2 regions of the Polaromonas sp. P1_F6 genome follow, and region 1 is predicted to be linked to the other one. Evidence: predicted binding sites of a transcription regulator. Region 1 holds the regulator's gene; the other holds the start of a gene.
The links. The regulator sigma-54, encoded in region 1, starts transcription at its own class of promoters, with help from an activator protein. The targets are predictions, from matches to a motif close to TGGCANGNAANCTGCTTT.
Positions count from the first base shown of each region.

Region 2: the regulator sigma-54 is predicted to act here: its motif matches at 1,594-1,611, upstream of glnK (P-II family nitrogen regulator).

Region 1 is NZ_JBFUBQ010000004.1:345,291-364,190, reverse strand. It holds gene AC1DY9_RS15110 (THUMP domain-containing class I SAM-dependent RNA methyltransferase) at 1-1,121, opposite strand, end outside; gene AC1DY9_RS15105 (RNA polymerase factor sigma-54) at 1,163-2,698, opposite strand; gene lptB (LPS export ABC transporter ATP-binding protein) at 2,844-3,635, opposite strand; gene lptA (lipopolysaccharide transport periplasmic protein LptA) at 3,650-4,276, opposite strand; gene AC1DY9_RS15090 (thiol:disulfide interchange protein DsbA/DsbL) at 4,436-5,083, opposite strand; gene AC1DY9_RS15085 (SPOR domain-containing protein) at 5,212-5,844, opposite strand; gene argS (arginine--tRNA ligase) at 5,899-7,584, opposite strand; gene AC1DY9_RS15075 (PsiF family protein) at 7,719-8,015, shown strand; gene AC1DY9_RS15070 (HTH-type transcriptional regulator ArgP) at 8,163-9,083, opposite strand; gene AC1DY9_RS15065 (LysE/ArgO family amino acid transporter) at 9,180-9,821, shown strand; gene AC1DY9_RS15060 (DUF2214 family protein) at 9,843-10,292, opposite strand; gene AC1DY9_RS15055 (LysR family transcriptional regulator) at 10,311-11,243, opposite strand; gene AC1DY9_RS15050 (shikimate dehydrogenase family protein) at 11,344-12,177, opposite strand; gene AC1DY9_RS15045 (SDR family oxidoreductase) at 12,276-13,064, opposite strand; gene aroQ (type II 3-dehydroquinate dehydratase) at 13,086-13,535, opposite strand; gene AC1DY9_RS15035 (Gfo/Idh/MocA family protein) at 13,605-14,657, opposite strand; gene AC1DY9_RS15030 (TRAP transporter substrate-binding protein) at 14,740-15,747, opposite strand; gene AC1DY9_RS15025 (TRAP transporter large permease subunit) at 15,847-17,130, opposite strand; gene AC1DY9_RS15020 (TRAP transporter small permease) at 17,127-17,657, opposite strand; gene AC1DY9_RS15015 (TetR family transcriptional regulator) at 17,808-18,506, opposite strand; gene aroE (shikimate dehydrogenase) at 18,539-18,900, opposite strand, start outside.
Region 2 is NZ_JBFUBQ010000010.1:84,587-88,094, reverse strand. It holds gene AC1DY9_RS21225 (ATP-binding protein) at 1-663, opposite strand, end outside; partial or broken gene AC1DY9_RS21220 (magnesium chelatase domain-containing protein) at 933-1,166, opposite strand; gene glnK (P-II family nitrogen regulator) at 1,747-2,085, shown strand; gene AC1DY9_RS21210 (ammonium transporter) at 2,118-3,508, shown strand, end outside.

The DNA of each region.
Region 1 (18,900 bases):
AAGGCGGGCTCTTCACGCGTGTCGCCCCGATCGCCGCTGTCCCGGTTCAGCGGCTGGCCAAATTCATCGATGGGTTGGTTGCGGTGGTCCTGCTGCACGCGTCCTTCGGCATGTCCTTGCTGGCGGCGCTGGTCGCGTCCCTGCAGGCCGGTGATGCCGGCCACGCCTGCCACATCGATCCGTTCGCCGTAAGGCGGGTTCACCAGCATCACGCCCGAAGGCGCAGGTGGCATACGCTGCAGCGCGTCGCCGCCGCGGAATTCCACCGCATTGGCCACACCGGCACGTTCGGCATTGCGCTCGGCAAAGTCAACCATGCGGAAAGACACGTCGCTGCCGAACACCGGCGCGGTAGGTTCGGTGATGGCGGCTTCGGCCTGGTCGAGCAGACCGTCCCAGACATGGCCCTGGAAAGGCAGGTACTTCTGGAAGGCAAAACGGCGGTTGATGCCGGGTGCGATGTTGCACGCGATCTGCGCGGCTTCAATCGCGATGGTGCCCGAGCCGCAGCAGGGGTCATAGAGCGGCACGCCTTCTTTGCAGAGCTGGTCCCAGCCGCTGGCGGCAATCATGGCGGCGGCCAGGGTTTCCTTCAGCGGGGCATCACCCTTGTCTTCACGCCAGCCGCGCTTGAAGAGCGGCTCACCCGAGGTGTCGATGTAGACCGTGACGGTGTCCGTCGTCAGGTGCACGTAGACGCGCACGTCGGGCCAGCGCGTGTCGACGCTGGGGCGCACGTCGTCGAACTTGGCGCGAAAGCGGTCGGCGATCGCGTCCTTGATCTTCAGCGCCGCGAAGTTCAGGCTTTGCAGCGGGCTGTGCTGGGCGGTGATCTCGACCTTGAAGGTCTGCTTGGGCGTGAACCAGATTTCCCAGGCCACGTTGGCAGCAGCGTTGTAGAGGTCTTGCTCACTGCGGTACTGGTTATGCTGCAGTTCGATCAGTACACGCTGCGCCAGCCGGCTGTGCAGGTTGAGCTGCAACGCGTCGCGCCACGACGCCTGCAGCTGCACGCCGGCGCGCCAGGCTTTGCCGTCGATCCCGGTGACACGCTTGACCTCGGTGGCCAGCAGGGTTTCGACGCCTGCGGCGCACGGTAAAAACAATTGGAGTTGATTCATGACTGACTTTGAGGGACGGGCAGCGCGGCCTGATTGGGCGGCTAGAGTGATTTGCGCAGGTTGGCGGGCGCTATGCGCAGGGCTTCGCGGTACTTGGCCACGGTGCGGCGTGCGCATTCAATGCCCTGCTCCTTGAGCATTTCGGAAATCTGGTTGTCGCTGAGCGGTTTCTTGAGGCTTTCGGACGAGACAAATTGTTTGATGAGCGCGCGTACCGCCGTGCTGGAAGCATTGCCGCCGGTTTCGGTGCCGAGCGCGGAGCCGAAGAAATACTTGAGCTCAAAGGTGCCGAAAGGGGTGCCCATGTACTTGGCCGTGGTCACGCGGGAGATGGTGGACTCATGCAGGCCCAGCTCGTCGGCGATTTCGCGCAGCACCAGCGGGCGCATGGCGAGTTCACCGTGCGTGAAGAAATTTTTCTGCCGTTCCACAATCGCACTGCTCACGCGCAGGATGGTGTCAAAGCGCTGCTGGATGTTCTTGATGAACCAGCGGGCCTCCTGCAGGCGCTGCTGCAGCGCCTGGCCGCCCTGGCCCTTGTGCTGCTTGAGGGCATTGGCATAAATGTCGTGCACGCGCAGGCGCGGCATGACGTCGCCATTGAGCGAAACCTTGAAGCCCCGGCCCGACTTGATGACGATGACGTCGGGCACGATCAGGTTGCGCTCCACGTTCACGAAGCGGCGCCCGGGCTTGGGATCGAGCCGGCCTATCACCGTGATCGCGCCCTTGATGGCGGCTTCGGTGAAACCGCACAGGTGCGACAGGCGTTTCACGTCGCGCTTGGCCAGCAGCTCCATCGGTTGCTTGCACATGGCAATGGCTGCGCGGGTTTCTTCGCAGTCCTTGCAGTCCAGCAGCTGCAGGCTCAGGCATTCCGCCAGGTTGCGCGCACCGACACCGGCAGGCTCCATGTGGTGCAGCAGCTTGAGCGCCATCGCAAAACGCTGCTCCAGTTCTTCCGCCTGCGCCATGTCATCTCTTGCAAGACCGGCCGCGAGCGACGCCAGGCTGTCTTCAAGGTAGCCGTCGTCGTTGAGCGATTCAATGAGGAAGTGCAGCGCGGCACGGTCTTCCTCCGACAGGCGCAAGCTCAGCGATTGCCGGTGCAGGTGGTCCTGCAGCGACTCATGGCTGCCCGTGAGGTCGGAGGCCTCGGCTTCGCTCTCTTCATTGTTGTTCTTGCGCGCCGGTGCGTCGCTTCCCCACTCGCTGTCGTCGGGCGTGGTTTCTACCGTGCCATCGCCTTCCCAGCTTTCCTCGAGCTTGGGCTCCGCACTGACTTCTGCGTCATTCGGGGCTGTAGCGCTAGTCTCGTCTGCGCCGCCAGCTATCGAATCCGTAGCAGATTCAAACTCGCGGCTGTCCTGGCTTACCGGCGTGTTGATGTGCTCCAGCCCAAACTCTTCGCGCACCGCCGTCTCTTCCGACACTTCCAGAAACGGGTTTTCGTCGAGCATCTGCTCGACCTCCTGGCTCAACTCAAGCGTCGACAGCTGCAACAGCCGGATCGACTGCTGTAGTTGAGGTGTCAGCGCAAGATGCTGCGAGACGCGGAGTGACAGACCTTGTTTCACTGGATTTTCAAACTTGCGGAAGGTTGAGGCAATACGTCTTTAACCAGCGGGCGCCGCGGAACTGGCTTTGCCAGGCCGCAGGCGCCGTCCCCGGAGGGGGAGAGGGAGCTACACGAAGTGAGCGACAACAGGGGGGAACCATGTTCTACATCTTGAAGTGTTCGCCGAGATAGACGCGGCGCACATCGGCGTTATTCACGATCTCGGACGGTGTGCCTTGCGCCAGCACGTGGCCGTCGCTGATGATGTAGGCGTGGTCGCAAATGCCCAGTGTTTCACGCACGTTGTGGTCGGTGATCAGCACGCCGATGCCGCGCGATTTGAGGAAACCGATGATGCGCTGGATTTCGATCACGGCAATGGGGTCGATACCGGCAAAGGGCTCATCCAGCAGGATGAAGCGCGGCTGGGTTGCCAGCGCCCGCGCGATTTCGACCCGGCGGCGCTCGCCGCCCGAGAGCGCCGGTGCCGGTGAATTGCGCAAATGATCTACCCGCAAATCCTGCAGCAGGGCGTCGAGCCGCGACTCGATGTCTGCGCGCCCCAGCGGTTTTCCGGTTTTGTCGAGCTGCAGCTCCAGCACGGCACGCACGTTTTCTTCCACCGTGAGCTTGCGGAAAATCGACGCTTCCTGCGGCAGGTAGCTCAGGCCCAGGCGGGCACGCAGGTGAATCGGCATGTGCTCGACCGACTCGCCGTCGATGGAAATTTCGCCTGCATCGGCGCGCACCAGGCCCACGATCATGTAGAACGAGGTCGTTTTGCCCGCGCCGTTGGGGCCCAGCAGGCCCACGACTTCGCCTTTTTGCACGGACAGCGAAACGTCCTGCACCACCTTGCGGCTGCCGTACGATTTTTGCAGACCTTGCGCAACAAGGCGGCTGGGGGTCAGGGCAGGAGCGGCCGGGGCCGCTGAAGTGTCAGTCACCACATCCATCTGTGCAGGTCTTTCTAGTTCTTTTCATTGCCCAGCGTCGTGCTGGGGCGCAGAACCGGGGCTGGGCCCGCGGGCGGTGCCGCAACGGGTGCCGAGGCTGTCGCGCGGGGTGACAGCATGGCGCGAACCCGCCCCGTGGGGTTGCTGGCCGTACGGTTTTGCGCGCCCCCATCCACGGTGAAGACGTCGGTGTTGTTGTCATAAACAATCAGGCTGCCGGTGGTTTCGTCCACCAGGGTGGCACCGTTGTAGCGGCGCACCACCGCCCGCTTGATGAACTTCACCAGGTCGGCGCGGCTGTCATATTCAATGCGTTCGCCTTCGCCTTCGATGTACTCGTCTACGCCGTCACGCTTTTTCCGGTAAAACGCCAGCTTGCCGGGCGCCGCGACGGACACCGCCTGCTGGTAGCCCTCGGGATCCTGCATGACGTCAACGCGCTCGCCGCGCACGATGGTCGTGCCCTTGGTGATCACCACATTGCCGGTAAAAACGCTGGTTTGCTTCAGGTCGTCATAACGCAGGGCATCTGCCTCCGCGTTCATGGGTTTGTCCCGATCAGCTTTTTCGGCAGCGGCCGGGAAAGCCGACCCCAGCGCCAGGATGACCGGCAGGATGAGGGAAAAAATGGGGTGTTTCATAAGGCACGAATCTTGCTGCTTGGTGTTGGGTCATTGTAGCCATGCCAGCTGCGGGAATGGCTTGCACGGGGAATATTAGGGGCATAAAAAAACCCGCCGGAAATCGGGCGGGTTTTTTGAGCCGGTGTTTGGCGCGGCGCACGGCCGCGGGCGCTTTCTTTATTTGGCCTTGCGGGATTGGGCGATCAGGTGATCTGTGACCTGCAGCGCGCGGGTCATGGTTTGGGTCTGGTCCGACGAGGTGTAATAACGCCCGGCGATACCCAGCGACGGCACGCCGGCCACTTTGTAGCTGTCCTGCAGCTGTGTGGCCTTGCGCGCCTTGGAGGCGACCGAAAAGGAGTTGTAGAACTCAACGAATTTGGCCTTGTTGAGGCCCTGCTTTTCAGCCCATGCAGCTATCAGCTCGGGCGTGTTAAGCGGTTGTTTTTCCACATGAATCGTGGCAAACACCTTCTTGTGAAGTTCCTCAATTTTTCCCATGGCCTCAAGCACGTAATACAGGCGCTGCTGAGGTTCGAAATCGGGCCGGAAGGACACTGGAACACGCCGCACGGACACGTCCTTGGGGATCTGCTTCATCCAGGCTTCGAATTGCGGCTCGAAGGCGTTGCAATGGGGGCAGTTGTACCAGAAGAATTCCACCACCTCGACCCGGCCGGCGGCGGCTTCGGTCGGCGCCGGCTTGTCCAGCGTCAGGTAATCCTCGCCGTCCTTGAAGGCCTTGGCCTGGGCTTGTGCCAGGGTGGGCAGGGCGGCGATGCCGCCCAGGGCGGCGGCTGAAAACGAAAACTCACGGCGTTGCATCAGATTTTTCTCCTGGAATGACAGAAATAGCCCGGAAACCGCCCCTCTGGCGGATGCCTCGTGGCGCGGGGTATAGGGGTTTGTACACCAGCCTCGTGAAAAGTTCAGCCTATCGTTGGACGAGGGCTTCAGCGCTGGACCCGGACCAGCGCGGTTTCAATGGAATTGTTGTCCAGGCGCTCCTTGGCCTTGTCGGCATCTTCCTTCTTGTCGAAAGGGCCAAGACGCACGCGGTACACGGTGCGGCCAGCCTGCTCGCGTTCCGTCACTTTGGCCTGCATGCCCAGCAGCAGCAACTTGGCGCGTTGCTGTTCCGCATCTTCCGGCGTGCGAAAGGCACCGGCCTGAATGAAATAGCTGAAGGGATCCGCTCCCGGACCGGATGACAGGCCTTCGACCTTGGCCTTTGCCAGATCGCCCAGCGGATCGGCAGGCGCTGGTTTGGCCACTTTGGCCGGCGCTGAAGCGGCGGCCTTGGGGGTGGCTCCGGCGGAGGGGTCGGGTACTGGAACACCAGGCACCTCAACCGCTGCCGGAGGAGGCGGCTTGGGCTGGTTTTTGCCGGCCAGCGGGGCGTTCGGGTTCCAGTCCTTGTTTTTCTTGGCTTCAACAGCGTCGCTGTCGGGGTTGCGTGCCTGGCTCTTGTTCATGAAAGGAACCGGCACCTTGGTGATGTAAACCGCTACCGCCAGCGCCGCGCCCAGGCCGATCAGCGCGCCAATGATCAACCCCAACAGGGTTCCGCCTCGTTGTGTATTCATACCTTGCCCACGTTCATTGCCTTGTCCTGAAATTCGCATGGTTTTCGCCACGGTTTACATCTTGCGCGGGGCGCTCACGCCCAGCACTGCGAGGCCATTGTGCAACACCTGCGCAGTCGCGGCGACCAGCGCCAGACGGGCAAGCTTCACAGCTTCGTCGTCCACCAGGATGCGCTCGGCATCGTAATAGCTGTGATAACTGGCCGCCAGCTCACGAAGGTAAAAAGCCACGTCGTGCGGTGCAAATCCGTCAGCCGCGTTGGTCAGCATGTCGGGGTACTTGGCCAGCAGCAGCATCAATGACTGCGCCTGCGGGCTGTCCAGCGCCGAGAGGTCGACAGCTTTGAGGCTGGCTTCGTCGCCACCCTGGCCGGCCCAGGTGGTGAGGATGGAGCAGATGCGCGCATGCGCGTACTGCACGTAATACACCGGGTTTTCATTGTTTTTGGCCAGCGCCAGGTCAATGTCGAAGATGTATTCGGTGTCCGGCTTGCGGCTGAGCAAAAAGAAGCGCACGGCGTCGGCGCTGGTCCATTCGATCAGGTCGCGCAAGGTGACGTAGCTTCCGGCGCGCTTGGAAATTTTGACCTCTTCGCCGTTGCGCACCACGCGCACCATGGTGTGCAGGACGTAGTCGGGGTAGCCCTGGGGAATGCCTTCGCCGGCGGCCTGCAGCCCGGCGCGCACGCGGGCAATGGTGCCGTGGTGGTCCATGCCCTGGATGTTGATGGCCTTGCCGAAGCCGCGCTCCCACTTGGCCAGGTGGTAGGCCACGTCGGGGACGAAGTAGGTGTAGCTGCCGTCGCTCTTTTTCATCACGCGGTCTTTGTCGTCGCCGTAGTCGGTCGACTTCAGCCACAGCGCGCCATCCTGCTCGTAGGTCTTGCCGGCCTCTTTCAGTCTGGCCACGGCGCTATCGACACGGCCCGAGCTGTACAGGCTGGACTCAAGGTAGTAGTTGTCGAACTTCACCGAGAAGGCCTTCAAGTCCAGGTCCTGCTCGTGGCGCAGATAGGCCACGGCGAACTGGCGTATCGAGTCCATGTCTTCCACGTCGCCCGAGGCGGTGTATTCGCGGTCGTCCGACTTGACGGTCTTTTTGGCCAGAAAGTCGGCCGCGATGTCGGCGATGTAGTCGCCGTTGTAGGCCGACTCGGGCCAGCCGGCGTCACCGGGCTTGATGCCTTTGGCGCGCGCCTGTGTGCTGGTGGCCAGGGTCTGGATCTGCACGCCCGCGTCGTTGTAATAAAACTCGCGCCAGACCTTGGCGCCTTGCGTGGCGAACAGGTTGCAGATCGCATCGCCCAGCGCGGCCTGGCGGCCGTGGCCCACATGCAGCGGGCCGGTCGGGTTGGCCGAGACGAACTCGACGATCATCTTGCGGGCCGGGTCGGCCGGCTGCACGCCGAACTGCGCGCCGGCGGCCAGCACTTCGCGCACGGTCTCCTGCTTGGCGGCGGGCTTCAGGCGGATGTTGATGAAACCGGGGCCGGCGATTTCGATGGCGTCTACCCAGCGTTCAAACGCGGGCTTCTTGAGCAGGTTGGCGCGCAGGCTTTCGGCCACCTGGCGCGGGTTGAGCTTGAGCGGCTTGGCCAGCTGCATGGCGGCCGTGCAGGCGAAGTCGCCATGGGCCGCCACCTTGGGGGATTCAAAGGCAGCTTTGTCGCCTGCGCCGGGGGAAAGTTCATCCAGCCCCGCGGCCAGAGCCGCGAGCAGGTCTTTTTTAATCGAGAGCATGGTCTGATTTTACGGTTAAGCCATCTGCCGTTCGGACCCCTCAGATACCCGGTCATCGAATTTGCCCGGCGCGGCGTTATGTGTTGGAATTCCAGCCGGAACTCAAACCTGTTTCCCAACCCAATGGAGCCACCATGAAAAAGCTGTTATCCCTGATCGCCGCCGTTTTTGCCGTCTCGATGGCCTTGTCTCCGGTGGCGCACGCCGCGGACGCTCCAGCCAAAACCGCACAGCAAACCAAAATGGGCGCCTGCAACAAGGACGCTGAAGGCAAGAAGGGCGATGAGCGCAAGGCATTCATGAAAGAGTGCCTGAGCGCCAAGAAAGAAGCACCAACGCAGCAAACCAAAATGAAAACCTGCAACGTCGACGCCAAGGGCAAAAAAGGCGACGAACGCAAAGCCTTCATGAAAGAGTGCCTGAGCAAGTAAGCCGGTCTTTTCAGATCAAACCAGCCCGCCATGAATGTCATGGCGGGCTTTTTTTGTGCCAATATTCCTCCTGGGCGCTATTAATTCGATAGCTGTTTGCGCTTGTCTACAAAGCGCTAGCGGTACTTTTCATCTATAAACGCACCGTCACACCTGCAGCAGCTGCCCCTGCGCCGCCTGCTTGACCGCCTGTGTCAATCGCTGCGCCGCAACGGATTCACGTGCCCAGTGCTGCCAGTACAGCCGCACGTCGACCGTGCTGCCCGGCAGCACTTCCTGCAGCGGCGGCTTGCGGGTGCGCGCGGCCAGCAACAGGTCGGGCACCATGCCCCAGCCCATGCCAAGCTCCAGCGCAAGCTCGAACGCATCCACCGCCGGCACGAAGTGGCGCGGGTACAGCGCGTCGCGCAGCCCGAAATGCTGTTCAAGAAAAGTATCCTGCAGCGCGTCCTTGCGGTTGAAGATCACGGCAGGGCTGGCCAGCAGGCGATGGGCCAGCCGGTTCGGTGCGGCCTTGCCACCCGCCGCGGGCTCGTTCCACTGCGCCACCAGCGCGGGCGAGGCCATGCAGCGGTAACGCATCACGCCCAGCGGTTCAGCCACGCAGCCCCGCATGGCCTGCGCCAATGCGGTGACGCAGCCCGTGACATCCCCGCTTTTCAGGGCTTCCTGGGTGTGGTCCTGATCGTCCACCACGACATCGAGCAGCAGGCCGTTAGCGTGCAGGGCTGAGGCCACGCCCGGCAAGAACCACGTGCTCAGGGAGTCGGCGTTCACCGCCACGCTGAGGCTTTGCAGGCGAGCGGGCTTTCCCCCGCCCTGCAGCCCGGCCAGCAGATCACCCTCCATGAGGCGAACCTGCCGGGTGTGCCCGAGCAAAGCCTGGCCGGCCGACGTGGCGCGTACCTGTTTGCCGCGCACCAGAAGCCGCTGCCCCAGTGCGTTTTCAAGTGACTTGATGCGCAGGGACACGGCAGCCAGCGTCAGGCTCAGGGCCTTGGCGGCTTCGCCGAAACTGCCGTGCTCAATCACGGCGGCCAATGCTTCAAGTTGTCGGGCATCGAGCATGTTGTTAGGCGCCTACTAAATCAATTAATAATTGACTAAAGCTAATTTTAGTTAATTCTATTTAACTATTATGAGCCCTGGCACACACTTGCGGCCATGAACCCGCTCACCGCCCCCGCCTTCCTGACTGGCATGGTCCTCAGCCTCTCGCTCATCATGGCCATAGGCCCGCAGAACGCTCACGTGATCCGAATGGGCCTGCTACGCCAGCATCTCTGGCTCACCGTCGCCGTCTGTGTGCTGACCGATGTGGCCCTGATCGCCGCAGGCGTTGCCGGCCTTGCGCAACTGGGCGGTCTTTCCGACAAGCTGCTGGGCGCCATGACCGGCGCGGGCGCGCTGGTGCTGCTGGTGTATGGCGCCCAGGCCATGCGGCGCTTTCTGCAGCCTGCGCACGCGTCTGCCCAGAACCCCGATATGGCCGGCGCAGAGGCCATGCCGCGCCGCAAGGCCATCGGGCTGGCACTGGCGCTGTCGTGGCTCAACCCCCATGCATGGCTGGACACCGCCGTGGTCATCGGCACCGCATCACTGGCTTACGCCCGGCCGGACAACGCCGTCTTCGGCCTGGGCGCCATCACGGGTTCATTGCTGTGGTTTACCGGCCTGGGTGTGGCGCTGTGGTGCGTGGGGCGCAGGCTCAACACACCGGCCATATGGCGCGCGATGGACCTGTTGGTAGCGCTGATGATGTGGGGCACCGCCTTCTGGCTGGTGCATGGCCTGTTTTCAGCCTGACGCTGCAGCGCGGGTGTGTGCCTAACCAAAGCCTCGGGCCAGAAAGACGGCGGCCAGCGGAATGAACGGCAGGATGTGCGCCTGCACCATCACCAGCCGCCGCGCTTGTTTGACTTCCAGCGCATCGGGCAGGGCGCCGCTGGCGCGCAACTCACGGCGCCAGCGCAAAAACATCATGGTCGGCTTGATGGAAATCAGCCCAATCGCCAGGAACATGACGAGCTTGACGTACAGCAAGGGGTTGTGGACGTACCAGGCCGCGCCCTTGCTGCCCAGAAACACGCGCGCCAGGCCGGTCAGGAAAACCGCGCCGGCCGAGATGCCGTAGACCATGTCGATCTTGCCGAGCCTCTCGATCACGGCGGCGTTCAGCCACTCGGTGCGGCACAGCGCCGCCTCGCTCGCCAGAAAAACCACCATGGTGAGAATCGCCAGCAGGTGGGCATAGGCCAAAAGAGATTCGAGAACCATCGTCGGGATCCTTTCCAGTCAGGGTTTTGTGGTGGTGGCGGCTGGCGACGAGCACCAGAACTCCGGTTGGCTGTAATGGTGTTTCAGAAAATCCAGCCAAAGGCGAACCCGCAGCGGCAAGTGTTTGCGTTGCGGAAATACGGCGTAAATACCGTTGGGCGGCGCGGCAAAATCCTCCAGCACCGCCACCAGCTGGCCGGCGGCAATTTCTGCCTCGACCTCCCAGGTGCTGCGCCAGGCAATGCCGTACCCTCCCAGGCACCAGTCATGCAGGACCTGGCCGTCCGAGCAGTCGAGCGGCCCGCCCGGCTTGAGATGGATCAATTCGTCCTGGACCCGGAACGCCCAGCCCCGCGTTTGCGAGGCGTCGCTGGACAGCGTCAGGCAGTCGAATTTCGCCAGCTCGCTGGGGTGCTGGGGCGTGCCGTGGCGGGCCAGGTAGACCGGCGTGGCCACGCACAGCCGGCGGTTGTCAGCCATGCGCACGCTCACCAGCGAAGAGTCCGGCATGTCGCCGACGCGCACTGCGCAGTCAAAACCCTCGCCGGCCAGGTCAACTACCCGGTCGCTCAGGTTCAGCGAGATCGTGACATCGGCATGCACTTCGCGAAAGCGTGTGACCAGTGGCGCCACGTGGCGGCGGCCAAAGCCGGCCGGCGCGGTGATGCGCAGATGCCCGCTGGCCTTGACGCCGCCGGCCGAAACGCTGGCTTCGGCGTTGGCAAAATCAATCAGCAGGCGCTGGCAGTCTTCAAGAAAGGCGCTGCCTTCGTGTGTGAGCGTGATGCGCCGGGTGGTGCGTACCAACAGCTTGACGCCCAGGCGGCCTTCCAGTGCATCAAGCCGACGCCCCATGATGGCCGGCGCCACGCCTTCGGCGTTCGCGGCAGCGGTCAGGCTGCCGCGTGTCGCAACCGACACGAACGATTCAAGCTGCTTGAGTTTGTCCATGCTGGATTATGTCCATGAACGTCTGAAATCAGCCGTTTTTAGCATTGATTCCAACACTTCCCACCCAGGACGCACGGTGCGCGCGTCCTCTTACACTTTTTTAATAACTCAGCCGGGCCACCGATCGCAAGACGTCCGGTGTGGTGGTCGGCAGGCCAAAAAACTCGAGGTAGGCCGGGATCTGCTCGAACAGCATGTCGGACCCCACTTGCACCGTACAGCCACGCGCCTTGGCCGCTGCCAGAAACGCGGTCATCTCCGACTTCATGACCACTTCGCCCACAAAACTGTTGGCGGCGATACGTGAAACGTCCATGGGCAGCGGATCGCCTTCGTTCATGCCCATGGGCGTGGCGTTGACCACCAGGTCGTAACCCGCCGGGTCGTTTGAGCCTGTGAGGAGTTCCAGCGTTGCGTAATGCTGGCGCAGCCGCCCAGCCAGCGCCTGCGCGGAGGCCGCATTGACGTCGCACAGCCCTAGCGCGCGCGCGCCGGCCTTGGCCAGCGAAGCAGCGATTGCCGAGCCCACGCCGCCGCTGCCGACGACCAGGGCACGCTTGCCGCGCGGATCAAAGCCCTTGCGTTGCACGCCGCGCACAAACCCTTCCCCGTCGAACATGTCGCCCACGAGCTTGTCATTGGCGTCGCGTTTGACGGCATTGCAGGCGCCGGCGATGCGTACTGTGGGTGTGGCTTCGTCCAGCAAATCGACAGTCGTAACCTTGTGCGGCATGGTGATCAGCGCGCCGCGGAAATTCTCCAGGCAAGACACCGACCGCAGAAAGGCCGGGTAGTCTTCGGTCTTGCAACCCATGGGCACGACCACCGCGTTCACTCCCGCCTGTTCAAAGTAGGGGTTGTAGATCATCGGCGCCTTGAAAGAATGCGTCGGGTAGCCGATGTGGGCGATGAGTTCGGTATGGCCGTTGATCATGGAGGTTCCAGAAATTTGCAGTTAAAACCGCTGTTGAAAATAATGCCGAATGATCAGTGCTGACGGTCATTCGCCTGCAACAAAGATGCCTTTGACGATCAATACAGGCCAGGGGTGCCACCGCCGTCCACAGCGATGGCCGTGCCTTGAATGTGGCGGGCACTCTCCGAACACAGGAATATCGCAAGTGCGGCGACATCCTCGGGTGTCCCCAGCCGGCTGAGTCCCTCGCGTGCGATTTGTGCCTGTCGTTCTTCTTCGACGGGCTTTCCACTTGCGGCTGCACGCTGCTGAAACAGTTGCGCTACACGGCCGGTTTCAGTCAAGCCCGGAAGAATGGCGTTGACATTGACGCCGTCCCGCTTTCCAAGACCGGACAGGCCCTTGGTGAAGTTGTGCATCGCAGCGTTGACCGACCCACCGATCAGGAAGCCCGGGTCGGGCGTACGGGCAGCGCCGCCAATGATGTTGACAACGTGCCCACCCGCAGTTTTCAGCATCGGCCAAAACAGGCGGCACAAGTTCACACAGCCGAAGAACTTCAATGCAAAGCCGTCATGCCATGCGTCCTCCGGAAGGTCCAGAAACGCACCGGCGCGCGTGGCACCCGCGGAATTAACCAACACGTCACAGCGTCCAAATTTTTCGGACACCAGGGTGAATACCGCTTTGCAACCTTCTTCGCCTCGAAGATCCGCAGCACATACCTCAGGGCGGAGTGCTCCAGTGCCTGCAATTGCATCTGCTGCAGTCTTCAGGTTCTCAATGGACGATGCGGCCAAAACGGTTTGCGCACCGCGTGCGGCAAACGCAGCGGCGATGCCATGGCCGATGCCCCGGCTGGCGCCACTTATAACGATGACTTTTCCAGCGAACTCCTGTGACATGGCCGCTCTCTTTCTGATGATTTACGAAACCCTTGCGGCATTGATCGCCGAAACAGCGGCGCGCAAAGCCAGCAGGTAGCTGTCAGCGCCAAAGCCGCAGATCTGCCCCTTGACGATTTCAGCGAACACCGACACATGGCGGAAAGGCTCGCGGGCATGGATGTTCGACATGTGAAGCTCGACAACCGGCACCGTGAGGATGGCCAGGGCGTCGCGGATGCCGTAGCTGTAATGCGTCCAGGCACCGGCGTTGATCAGCACGGCGTCGACCTTGTCGGTGAATGCCTGGTGAATCCGTTCGCACATGTCACATTCGCTGTTGGTCTGGAAATGTTCCACCTCGGCGCCGAGCTCCCGGCCCAAAGCCTGCAGGCTGGTGTTGATCTCGTCCAGCGTGATGGTGCCGTACTGCGCCGGGTCGCGTTTGCCGAACATGTTGTGGTTGATGCCGTGAAGCATGAGCACTTTCATGGTGATTTCTTTCCTGGTTGTTGACGTTGTTTGTCGTGGTTTGATTTGTATGTGGGAGGGTCGAGCTGCTTAACCAACGGGCAACTCGATCACCTGGCCGGTTTGGGCGGCCTGCGCGATGGCTTCGGTGATGCGCAGGTTCAGCAGGCCGTCGCGGGCACTGACCAGCGGCGGTGCTTCACCACGAATGACGGCGCCGAAGTGCTCCAGCTGGTGCTTGAGGGGATCGTCGCGCACCATGTCGGCCACGCTCTCGTCAAACGGCTTCCACCAGGAGCGATCTTCCGGCCTGGCGTAGGTTTTCAGGCGCATGGTCGGAACCGACAGGCTTCCGTTGGTGCCCGAAATCACGTAGCAGTCTTCGTCGCCATAGCTTGGGTAGGCCTTGTTTTCCTGGGAGGTCTGCTCCCAGCTGCGCGCGCATGCGGCGGTGTCCGACAGCATGAAGCTGCCCAGCGCACCGTTGGCAAAACGCAGATTGATGGCCACCGTGTCTTCCACCGGAAAACCGCGTGTGGCATTGGAGGCAAAGGCCTGCACTGCCACGATGTCACCGCACAGCATGCGCAGGTTATGCACCTCGTGAATCATGTTCAGGAGGATGGGGCCGCCGCCGATCTCGCGGCGCCATGACGCGTCTTCGTAGTAGCGGTCGGGCTTGAAGAATGTGGCACTGCCCGTCACGGCAACCAGCTTGCCGAGTTTTCCCGAATCCACGATTTCTTTCGCTTTGGCCATGATGGGGCTGTGCGCGCGATGGTGGCCGATCAGTACCTTGGCGCCCGTCTCAGCGACCGCCTTGACCAGCTGCTCGCCTTCGGCCAGCGTGGGTGCAATGGGCTTTTCCAGCAGGATGGGCACCCCGGCCTTGATGCATTGCAGGGCCTGCGGCACATGCAGCTGGTTCGGCGTCGCAAGGATCACGCCGTCAGGGCGGTCCTTGCTGAGCAGCTCATCCAGCGATGGGTACAGCGGAACACCCGCCCTGGCGGCGATAGCCTTTGCCGCCGGCGCAGGATCGACAATGGCCGAAAGGACGCAGGTTGGGCTCTCTTGAGCCACATCCATGTGGGCCAGGCCGATGTAGCCGGCCCCTGCGACAGCGATGCGGATTTTGCTCATGAAGGAAAGATACCCGGAACCGGAATGAAAGAACAGGCCAGCCCGGCGCTCCGGTGCGCTGGGCCGGCCGGGGCGTGAAATCCTATTTACGCAGTTTGGCGAGCTCTGCCTGCAGTGCGCCGACCACATCGGCACCCACGATGGCCGAGTGCTTCTCGATAACGGGCTTCATCTTCTCGCGGAATTTGGCCATTTCTGCGGGGCTGAACTCGCTGACCTGCATGCCGTTCTTCTTCAGGTTTTCGAGCGCGGTGCCGGACTGTTCACGCGAGGCCTTGCGCTGGTACGCAGCAGCTTCGGCGGCCGCATCCGAGAAGATTTTTTTCTCATCATTGCTCAGGGTGTCCCACAGCTTTTTGCTGACGATGACGGTTTGCGGGTTGTACTGGTGGTTGGTCACCGCCAGGTACTTTTGCACTTCGTAGAACTTGTTCGCGTTGATGACCGTGAACGGGTTTTCATGGCCATCAATGGCTTTCTGTTCCATCGCGGCATAAACCTCGGGAAAAGCCATGGGCGTCGGGTTGGCGCCCAGTGCGGTCACCCAGTCGATGTTGATGGCGTTCGGAATCACGCGCAGTTTCAGGCCGGCAATGTCGTCCACCTTGGTGATGAGGCGCTTGCTGTTTGTGATGTTGCGAAAGCCGAGTTCCCAGTAGGCCAGCCCATGGATGTTTTTGGCATCGAGCTTGGTGAGCATCATTTTCCCGAAAGGCCCATCCACCACGGCATCGGCTTCCTGCGAGCTTGCAAACATGAACGGAAAATCGAAAACGGCAAATTCCTTGGCCTGGCTGGCCAGGATGCCGGAATTCATCACCACCATTTCCAGCGTGCCGCCTTGCAGCGCGGAGATGTTCGGTGCATCGCCGCCCAGCACACCGCCGGGGAAGAGGTTGACCTTGATCTTGCCGCCCGATTTCGCTGCCACGGTTTCAGCGAATTTTTTCATGCCCAGCACAATCGGGTGGCCGTCCGGGTTTTGCGTGGCGAACTTGACGGTGCGTTCCTTGATGTCCTGGGCTGAGGCCATGCCGAAGGCCGCCAGGGCGACGGTAGCGAGGACGGATTTGATAAACAGGCGTTTCATGGTTGTCTCCGGTTTTTTGAGGGGATGAGGTGTCACGGTACGCTTTGACGTGGCTGCCGGCCGTGGCGTACCCAGCACGCCCGGCAGCGCGGAAAGTTGTCAGCCGCCGTAAAACCAGCGCGCCGGGATGATGACGATTTGCGGAAAAGCCACCATCAGGAACATGATGGCGAACTGGGCCCACATAAAGGGCAACACGCCCTTGGTGACTTCGTCCATGCTCACCTTGCCCACCCCGGCCACCGTGTTCAGCACCGTGCCCACCGGCGGGGTGATCAGCCCGATGGCGTTGTTGATGATGAACAACACGCCAAAGTACACCGGGTCAATGCCGGCGGCCTTGACGACCGGCATGAGCACCGGCGTCAGCAGCAAGATGGTGGGTGTCATGTCCAGCGCGGTTCCCACCACCATCACCAGCACCATGATGGCCAGCATCAGCAACTTCGGGCTGTCCAGAAGCGGCTGCAGCAGGGCAACCACCTGGCCCGGTATCTGCGCCACCGTGATCAGCCAGGCCGACACCATGGCCGCGGCCACCAGGAACATCACGATCGCGCTGGTCTTGGCGGCGCCCACGAACAGCGGATAGAGCTTCCTCAGCGTGAGCTCCTTGTAGATTAGTACGGAAACCAGCGTTGCGTACACCGCGGCAACCACAGCGGCCTCGGTCGGCGTGAAGATGCCGAACTTCAGGCCGAACACCACAATCAGCGGCAGCACCAGCGCCCAGGTCGACTCCTTCAACGCCACCAGGACTTCTGCACGGCTCTTGCGCGGCGGGGCTTTCACCACTTCCTTGCGCACCAGCCACCACCAGGTGAGCCACAGCGACAACCCCAGCAAGAGACCGGGAAAGATGCCGGCCAGGAACAATTTGGAAATTGACACATTGGCTGCCACACCGAAGATGACAAAGGCAATCGAAGGCGGGATGACCGGCGCGATAATGCCCGCCGATGCGATCAGCCCTGCGGAGCGCGCCTTGTCATGGCCGGCGGCCACCATCATGGGCAGCAAAAGCGACGCCAGCGCAGCCGCATCGGCCACGGCAGAGCCCGACAGCGCCGCCATGATGACTGCCGCCACAATCGTGACATAGCCCAGGCCGCCCTTGATGTGGCCGACCAGGGCCATGGCGAGGTTGACGATGCGGCGCGACAGGCCACCTGCGTTCATGACCTCGCCGGCGAGCATGAAAAAGGGCACGGCCAGCAGCGGAAAGCTGTCGGCGCCGTTCACGACGTTCTGTGCCAGGATCTGCGCGTCAAACATGTCGAGGTGCCACATCAGCGCCGCGCCGCACAGCAGCAATGAAAACGCGATCGGGATGCCCAGCGCCATGGCGGCAAGCAGCGATCCGAGGAATATAGCGATGGTCATGCCGGACCTCCTTCATGCGGCTGGTCTTCGGATTCCCTGATCATCATCAGCTCACCGTCCCCGGTCTTGCCGCTGAGCAGCCGGACCAGGTCCCGCAGCAGCAACAGGCCGCCGAGCACGGCGAACACCATGCCCGAGCCGTAGAACCAGCTCATGGACACTTCCATCACGGCACTGGTGGTGGTCCAGTTGATCTTGACCTGCTCCCACGCACCACGGAACATCAGCCAACAGGCAAAAAGCATGAGCAGGTAACTGATGCCGAGGCAAATTTTCTTGCCCCTGGGGCCCAGGCGACCCACCAGCATGTCGGTGCCCAGATGCCCGCGCTCGTTGATCGCCACCACGGCACCGAGAAAGGTCAGCCAGACGAACAGCCAGCGAGACAGCTCCTCTGACAGATTGATGCCCGAGTTGAAGCCATAGCGCAACACCACGTTGCCGAACACCAGCACCACCATCAGCGCCAGGAACAGCGCAATCACGCCGTCCAGCACCCGGCAAAACCGGTCTATCCACTTGTCCATGTTGTCTCCTTTTTATGCGTGGCTGCGCGCGCAGCCGTCCAGCCCTGAGCCTGTTGAAGATTGCTTTAATCCATAATGTACGAACTAGTTAGTTTTAAACGAATCGGTAGAAACCCGACATGCCGGCCCCTGGCCGGCGCGATCCGGAAGTTACTTGCGCACGAAGCGCACGATCATTTCGATGATGCTGTCGCGCCGCGCCGTCATGGCGCGCCCCGACTGGGTGTCGCTCTTGAAGATCAGTCCGAAGGTGTGCTGGTTGGAGACATTGAAGAATGTCAGCGCAGAAATCGACGCATGGATGTCGATCGGGTCCAGGCCTATGCGAAATATGCCCGCCGCCACGCCGCGCTCGTAAAGCTTGCGGATGGCATCGATGGCCGGCACATTGAGCTGCTGGATGATCTTGCTTTGGGCCAGGTAGCTGCCGCGCTCCATGTTCTCGGACATCACCAGCCGGATATAGCCCGGATTGCTGTGGTGATGGTCGAAGGTAAAGCCCACCAGGCGGCGCAGCGCATCTTCCGGCAGCAGGTCTTCCAGGTGCAGTTCCGCCTCGATGCTGCGCATGCGCCGGTACGACTCCTCCAGCACGGCGAGGTACAGCCCCTCTTTGCTGCCGAAGTAGTAATAGATCATGCGCTTGCTGGTCTTGGTGGCCGCCGCGATCTCGTCGATGCGCGCGCCGCTCAGGCCCTTCTCGGCGAATTCGGCCGTTGCCACTTCGAGGATGCCGGCCATCGTGCGTGCCGGGTCGTTGGTGCGCGTGGCCGTCTGCACAGCCGGGGCCTTGCTTTTGCGCCCACGCACCTTGGTCGAAGCTGCCTGCGAATGTACTGTTTCGTCCATTCGCGCAGTATAGGGGGCAGGCTGAGGTCATGTCATACCAGCGCAATGGTGATGCGTTCAATCGCAGCGCGTGTATCGGGCCGCACGCCGCGCCACCATGCAAAGGCTTCGGCTGCCTGCTCCACCAGCATGCCCACGCCATCGGCCAGCCGCCGGGTTCCCGCGTTTTGCGCCAGGCGCAAAAACGGCGTGAGCCCTTTTCCGTACGCCAGTTCGTAGGCCAGGCAACCAGGAGCAAACACGCTTGCCGGCACCGGCGGCAGTTCGGCGCGCAGGCTTGCCGAGGTGGCATTGAACACCACGTCAAAGGTTTGCCCCGCCAGATCCGGATAGCCGCAGCCGCGGACGTTTGCCTGGGCCGCGCCCATGGCCTGCAGTTCATGTGCCCGGGCAA
Region 2 (3,508 bases), on a different contig from region 1:
ATCCCGTTCCAGGTTTGGATAGATCAAACTGCCGTTGATGTAATCCCGCCACCTGGGTTCATCGCCAATGTCAGTTCCACTTCCAGGGAATCCACCGAAATAGATGTACTGATCCAGGTCGAAATCGAACGCACCGTTCATTTCCTCAAAAGACCAGTGCGTCATGCGCAGTTGCTCGTAGCGGCCGGCGAGACTATCAGACAGCCCGCGGTTGATCAGAAGCGGAGCGGAGCCGAGGAGGACTACTTGCATTGGGGTTTTGAGGGCTAGGCTTTTGTCCCATAACCCCTTCACTGCAGCGGACCAATTAGGAATGTTTTGTATCTCGTCGACGATAAACACGAATGGAACATCGGTCCCGCTTTGCGCCCACTGGGCTGCCAAAACCATTGCTTGATTCCAATGTTCTTCAAGCCAACGTGTGTCAGCGGGCGCGCCGGGTAATGCGGCTGAGGTTAACCCGATTGGCATGGCATAGGACAGCACGGGCGGAGTCTGCAGGTCCGCAGACACGAAAGCTGCCGACTGCACTGAACGGCGCTCTAAGAGCTGGGTGACAAGCGTAGTTTTGCCCACTTGGCGGGGGCCTGCAAGGATCTGAATACGCCTAGGAGTTTCGCGAAGTCGCGTCTCAATCTGCGCATAGATTGGTCGAATAAACATGATATTGAGTTAATTTACTCAATACTATACATGGCTTGTTGATGACCGCAAACATCGGGGAAATTCGAATAGAAGCGGCTCACGCCGAAAACGAGCCGCGAAAAGCGTTCCCTCTTCTAATGTCTTGATTTGATTGAATATTTACTCTTTTAACAGTTAACAACGCGCCAGAAGTGTCGATACTGGGCAGGTAGCGTATGGAATACTTAATTGGTAACTTCAACTTGGCTAGAAGCAAAACCGGTGTATATCTATGAGGGGTAAATAAAATCCTTGGGAAGGTCGGCGGGTGCCAGATTGACCGTAATGCGTTTATTGGCGGGAAATTCCAGTCCGGCGTTCTGGATGGCCGAGCGCACGCGTTCACGCGCTTCCTTGACTTCCGTTTCCGCAAGCCCGACCAGCGTAAAGCTGGGCAAACCGTTGGCAAGATGCACCTCCACCTGCACCGGCCTTGCTTCCAGGCCCAACAAGGCGCGGCTATGCACTAAAGACAAGCTCATTCGAAACTCCCTCCCTCAGAGGCGGCATCACAACTGAACCCGAGGCCATCCCGGGTTGCAGGCGCACCAGACCTTCACGTAAGACGAGTATCGCCTAGCGAGGGAAGCCACCCGCCGGTTCACCAGAAAGGTGTGCCCCACTGCATCCGATAGCGGCACTCACTTTTGTCCCGCGCACTTGCCTGGTTGTGTCAGTGCCGGGATCCGCCGTGGCATTCCTGCCGCCGATCTCCTGGTGCTGACCGTCCCAGAAACGAACGTTGCAGAAGACCGCCGTGCACTAAAGACAGGCTTGGTGATGCCTTTTTGGTTTTATGCTCCAAAATTGTGCGCTTGACTGCCCTTTATTGGTGCATCATATCCGGCGCAATTCGCGGAGGTTCGCTCGAAGTTCAAGGGCAGGCCGGTCATCCATGCAAAGCGTCTTTGGCACGTTACCTGCTAAGAATCCACGCAAGTTGCCAACCTTTGGAGCTTCTACGGAGACTCCATCAGCAATGACTCGTACAAAAGCCTTAATCCGGCTGAGGTGGTGCTTGACGATGCTGCTTCCCTATTCATCCCTGGAGGAAACCTGAAAATGAAACTCGTAACGGCCATCATTAAACCGTTCAAGCTGGACGAAGTGCGTGAAGCGCTTTCCGGCATTGGCGTGCAAGGCATTACTGTGACTGAAGTCAAAGGCTTCGGCCGCCAGAAAGGCCATACCGAGCTGTACCGCGGCGCCGAGTATGTCGTCGATTTTCTGCCCAAGGTCAAGATCGAAGCAGCAGTCTCCGACGAGCTGGTGGATCGCGTGATTGAAGCGGTTGAGGGCGCCGCCCGCACCGGCAAGATCGGCGACGGCAAGGTTTTTGTTTACAACCTCGAGCAGGTCGTGCGCATCCGTACCGGTGAAACCGGCAAGGAAGCGCTGTAAGGCTTACCCCAAAAAACGAAGAGAACATAGACATGAAAAAACTACTTGCCTCCCTTGTACTGGGACTGAGCCTGCTGACGACCGGCGCCGTGATGGCGCAGGCCCCGGCAGCTGCACCCGCCGCTTCCGCCGCAGAAGCCAAGCCGGCTGAAGCTGCTGCTTCCGCCGCCGCGCCTGCCGCAGCGACAGCACCCGCCGCTGCAGCAGCAGCCTCTGCACCGGCTGCCGCTGCGCCCGTTCCCAACAAAGGCGACACCGCCTGGATGATGGTTTCCACGCTGCTGGTCATCATGATGACCGTGCCCGGCCTGGCGCTGTTCTACGGCGGTCTGGTCCGCAGCAAGAACATGCTGTCGGTCCTGATGCAGGTCATGGTGACGTTCTCGATGATCGTCGTGCTGTGGTTTATCTATGGCTACAGTCTGGCCTTCACCGAAGGCAACGCCTTCTTCGGCGGCTTCGACCGGCTCTTCATGAAGGGCATCTGGGACAACGTTGCGGGCACCTTTGCCAATGGCGCCACCTTCAGCAAGGGTGTCGTGATCCCCGAGATCGTGTTCGCCGCCTTCCAGGCTACATTTGCCGGCATCACCTGCGCGCTGATCGTCGGCGCCTTTGCCGAACGCATCAAGTTCTCCGCAGTGCTGCTGTTCATGGCAATCTGGTTCACCTTCAGCTACGCACCTATCGCCCACATGGTCTGGTTCTGGATGGGCCCTGACGCCTACACCGGCAAGGAAGTCGCCGACGCCATGAGCGCCAAGGGCGGTTATATCTGGCAAATGGGCGCCCTGGATTTTGCGGGCGGTACTGTGGTGCACATCAACGCCGCTGTCGCCGGCCTGGTCGGCGCCTTCTGCATCGGCAAGCGTATCGGCTACGGCAAGGAAGCCATGGCCCCTCACAGCCTCACGCTAACCATGGTCGGTGCCGCATTGCTGTGGGTGGGCTGGTTCGGCTTCAACGCCGGCTCCGCCCTGGAAGCCAACGGCTTCGCCGCCCTGGCCTTCATCAATACGCTGGGTGCTACCGCTGCCGCTGTGCTGGCATGGTGCGTCGGTGAGGCGCTGATGCGCGGCAAGGCCTCGATGCTGGGCGCAGCGTCCGGCGCCGTCGCCGGCCTGGTGGCCATCACGCCCGCAGCCGGCAACGTCGGCATCGGCGGCGGCCTGATCATCGGCCTGATCGCCGGCTTCGCCTGCCTCTGGGGTGTGAACGGCCTGAAGAAACTGCTGGGCGCCGATGATTCGCTCGACGTGTTCGGCGTGCATGGCGTGGGCGGTATTCTGGGCGCGCTGCTCACCGGCGTTTTCAACTCGCCAGCCCTGGGTGGCCCAAGCTTCGTGGGTGACTGGGTGACCGCCACGGCCGTGACGCCTGACGCTTACACCATCGCCGGCCAGGTCTGGATCCAGGCCAAGGC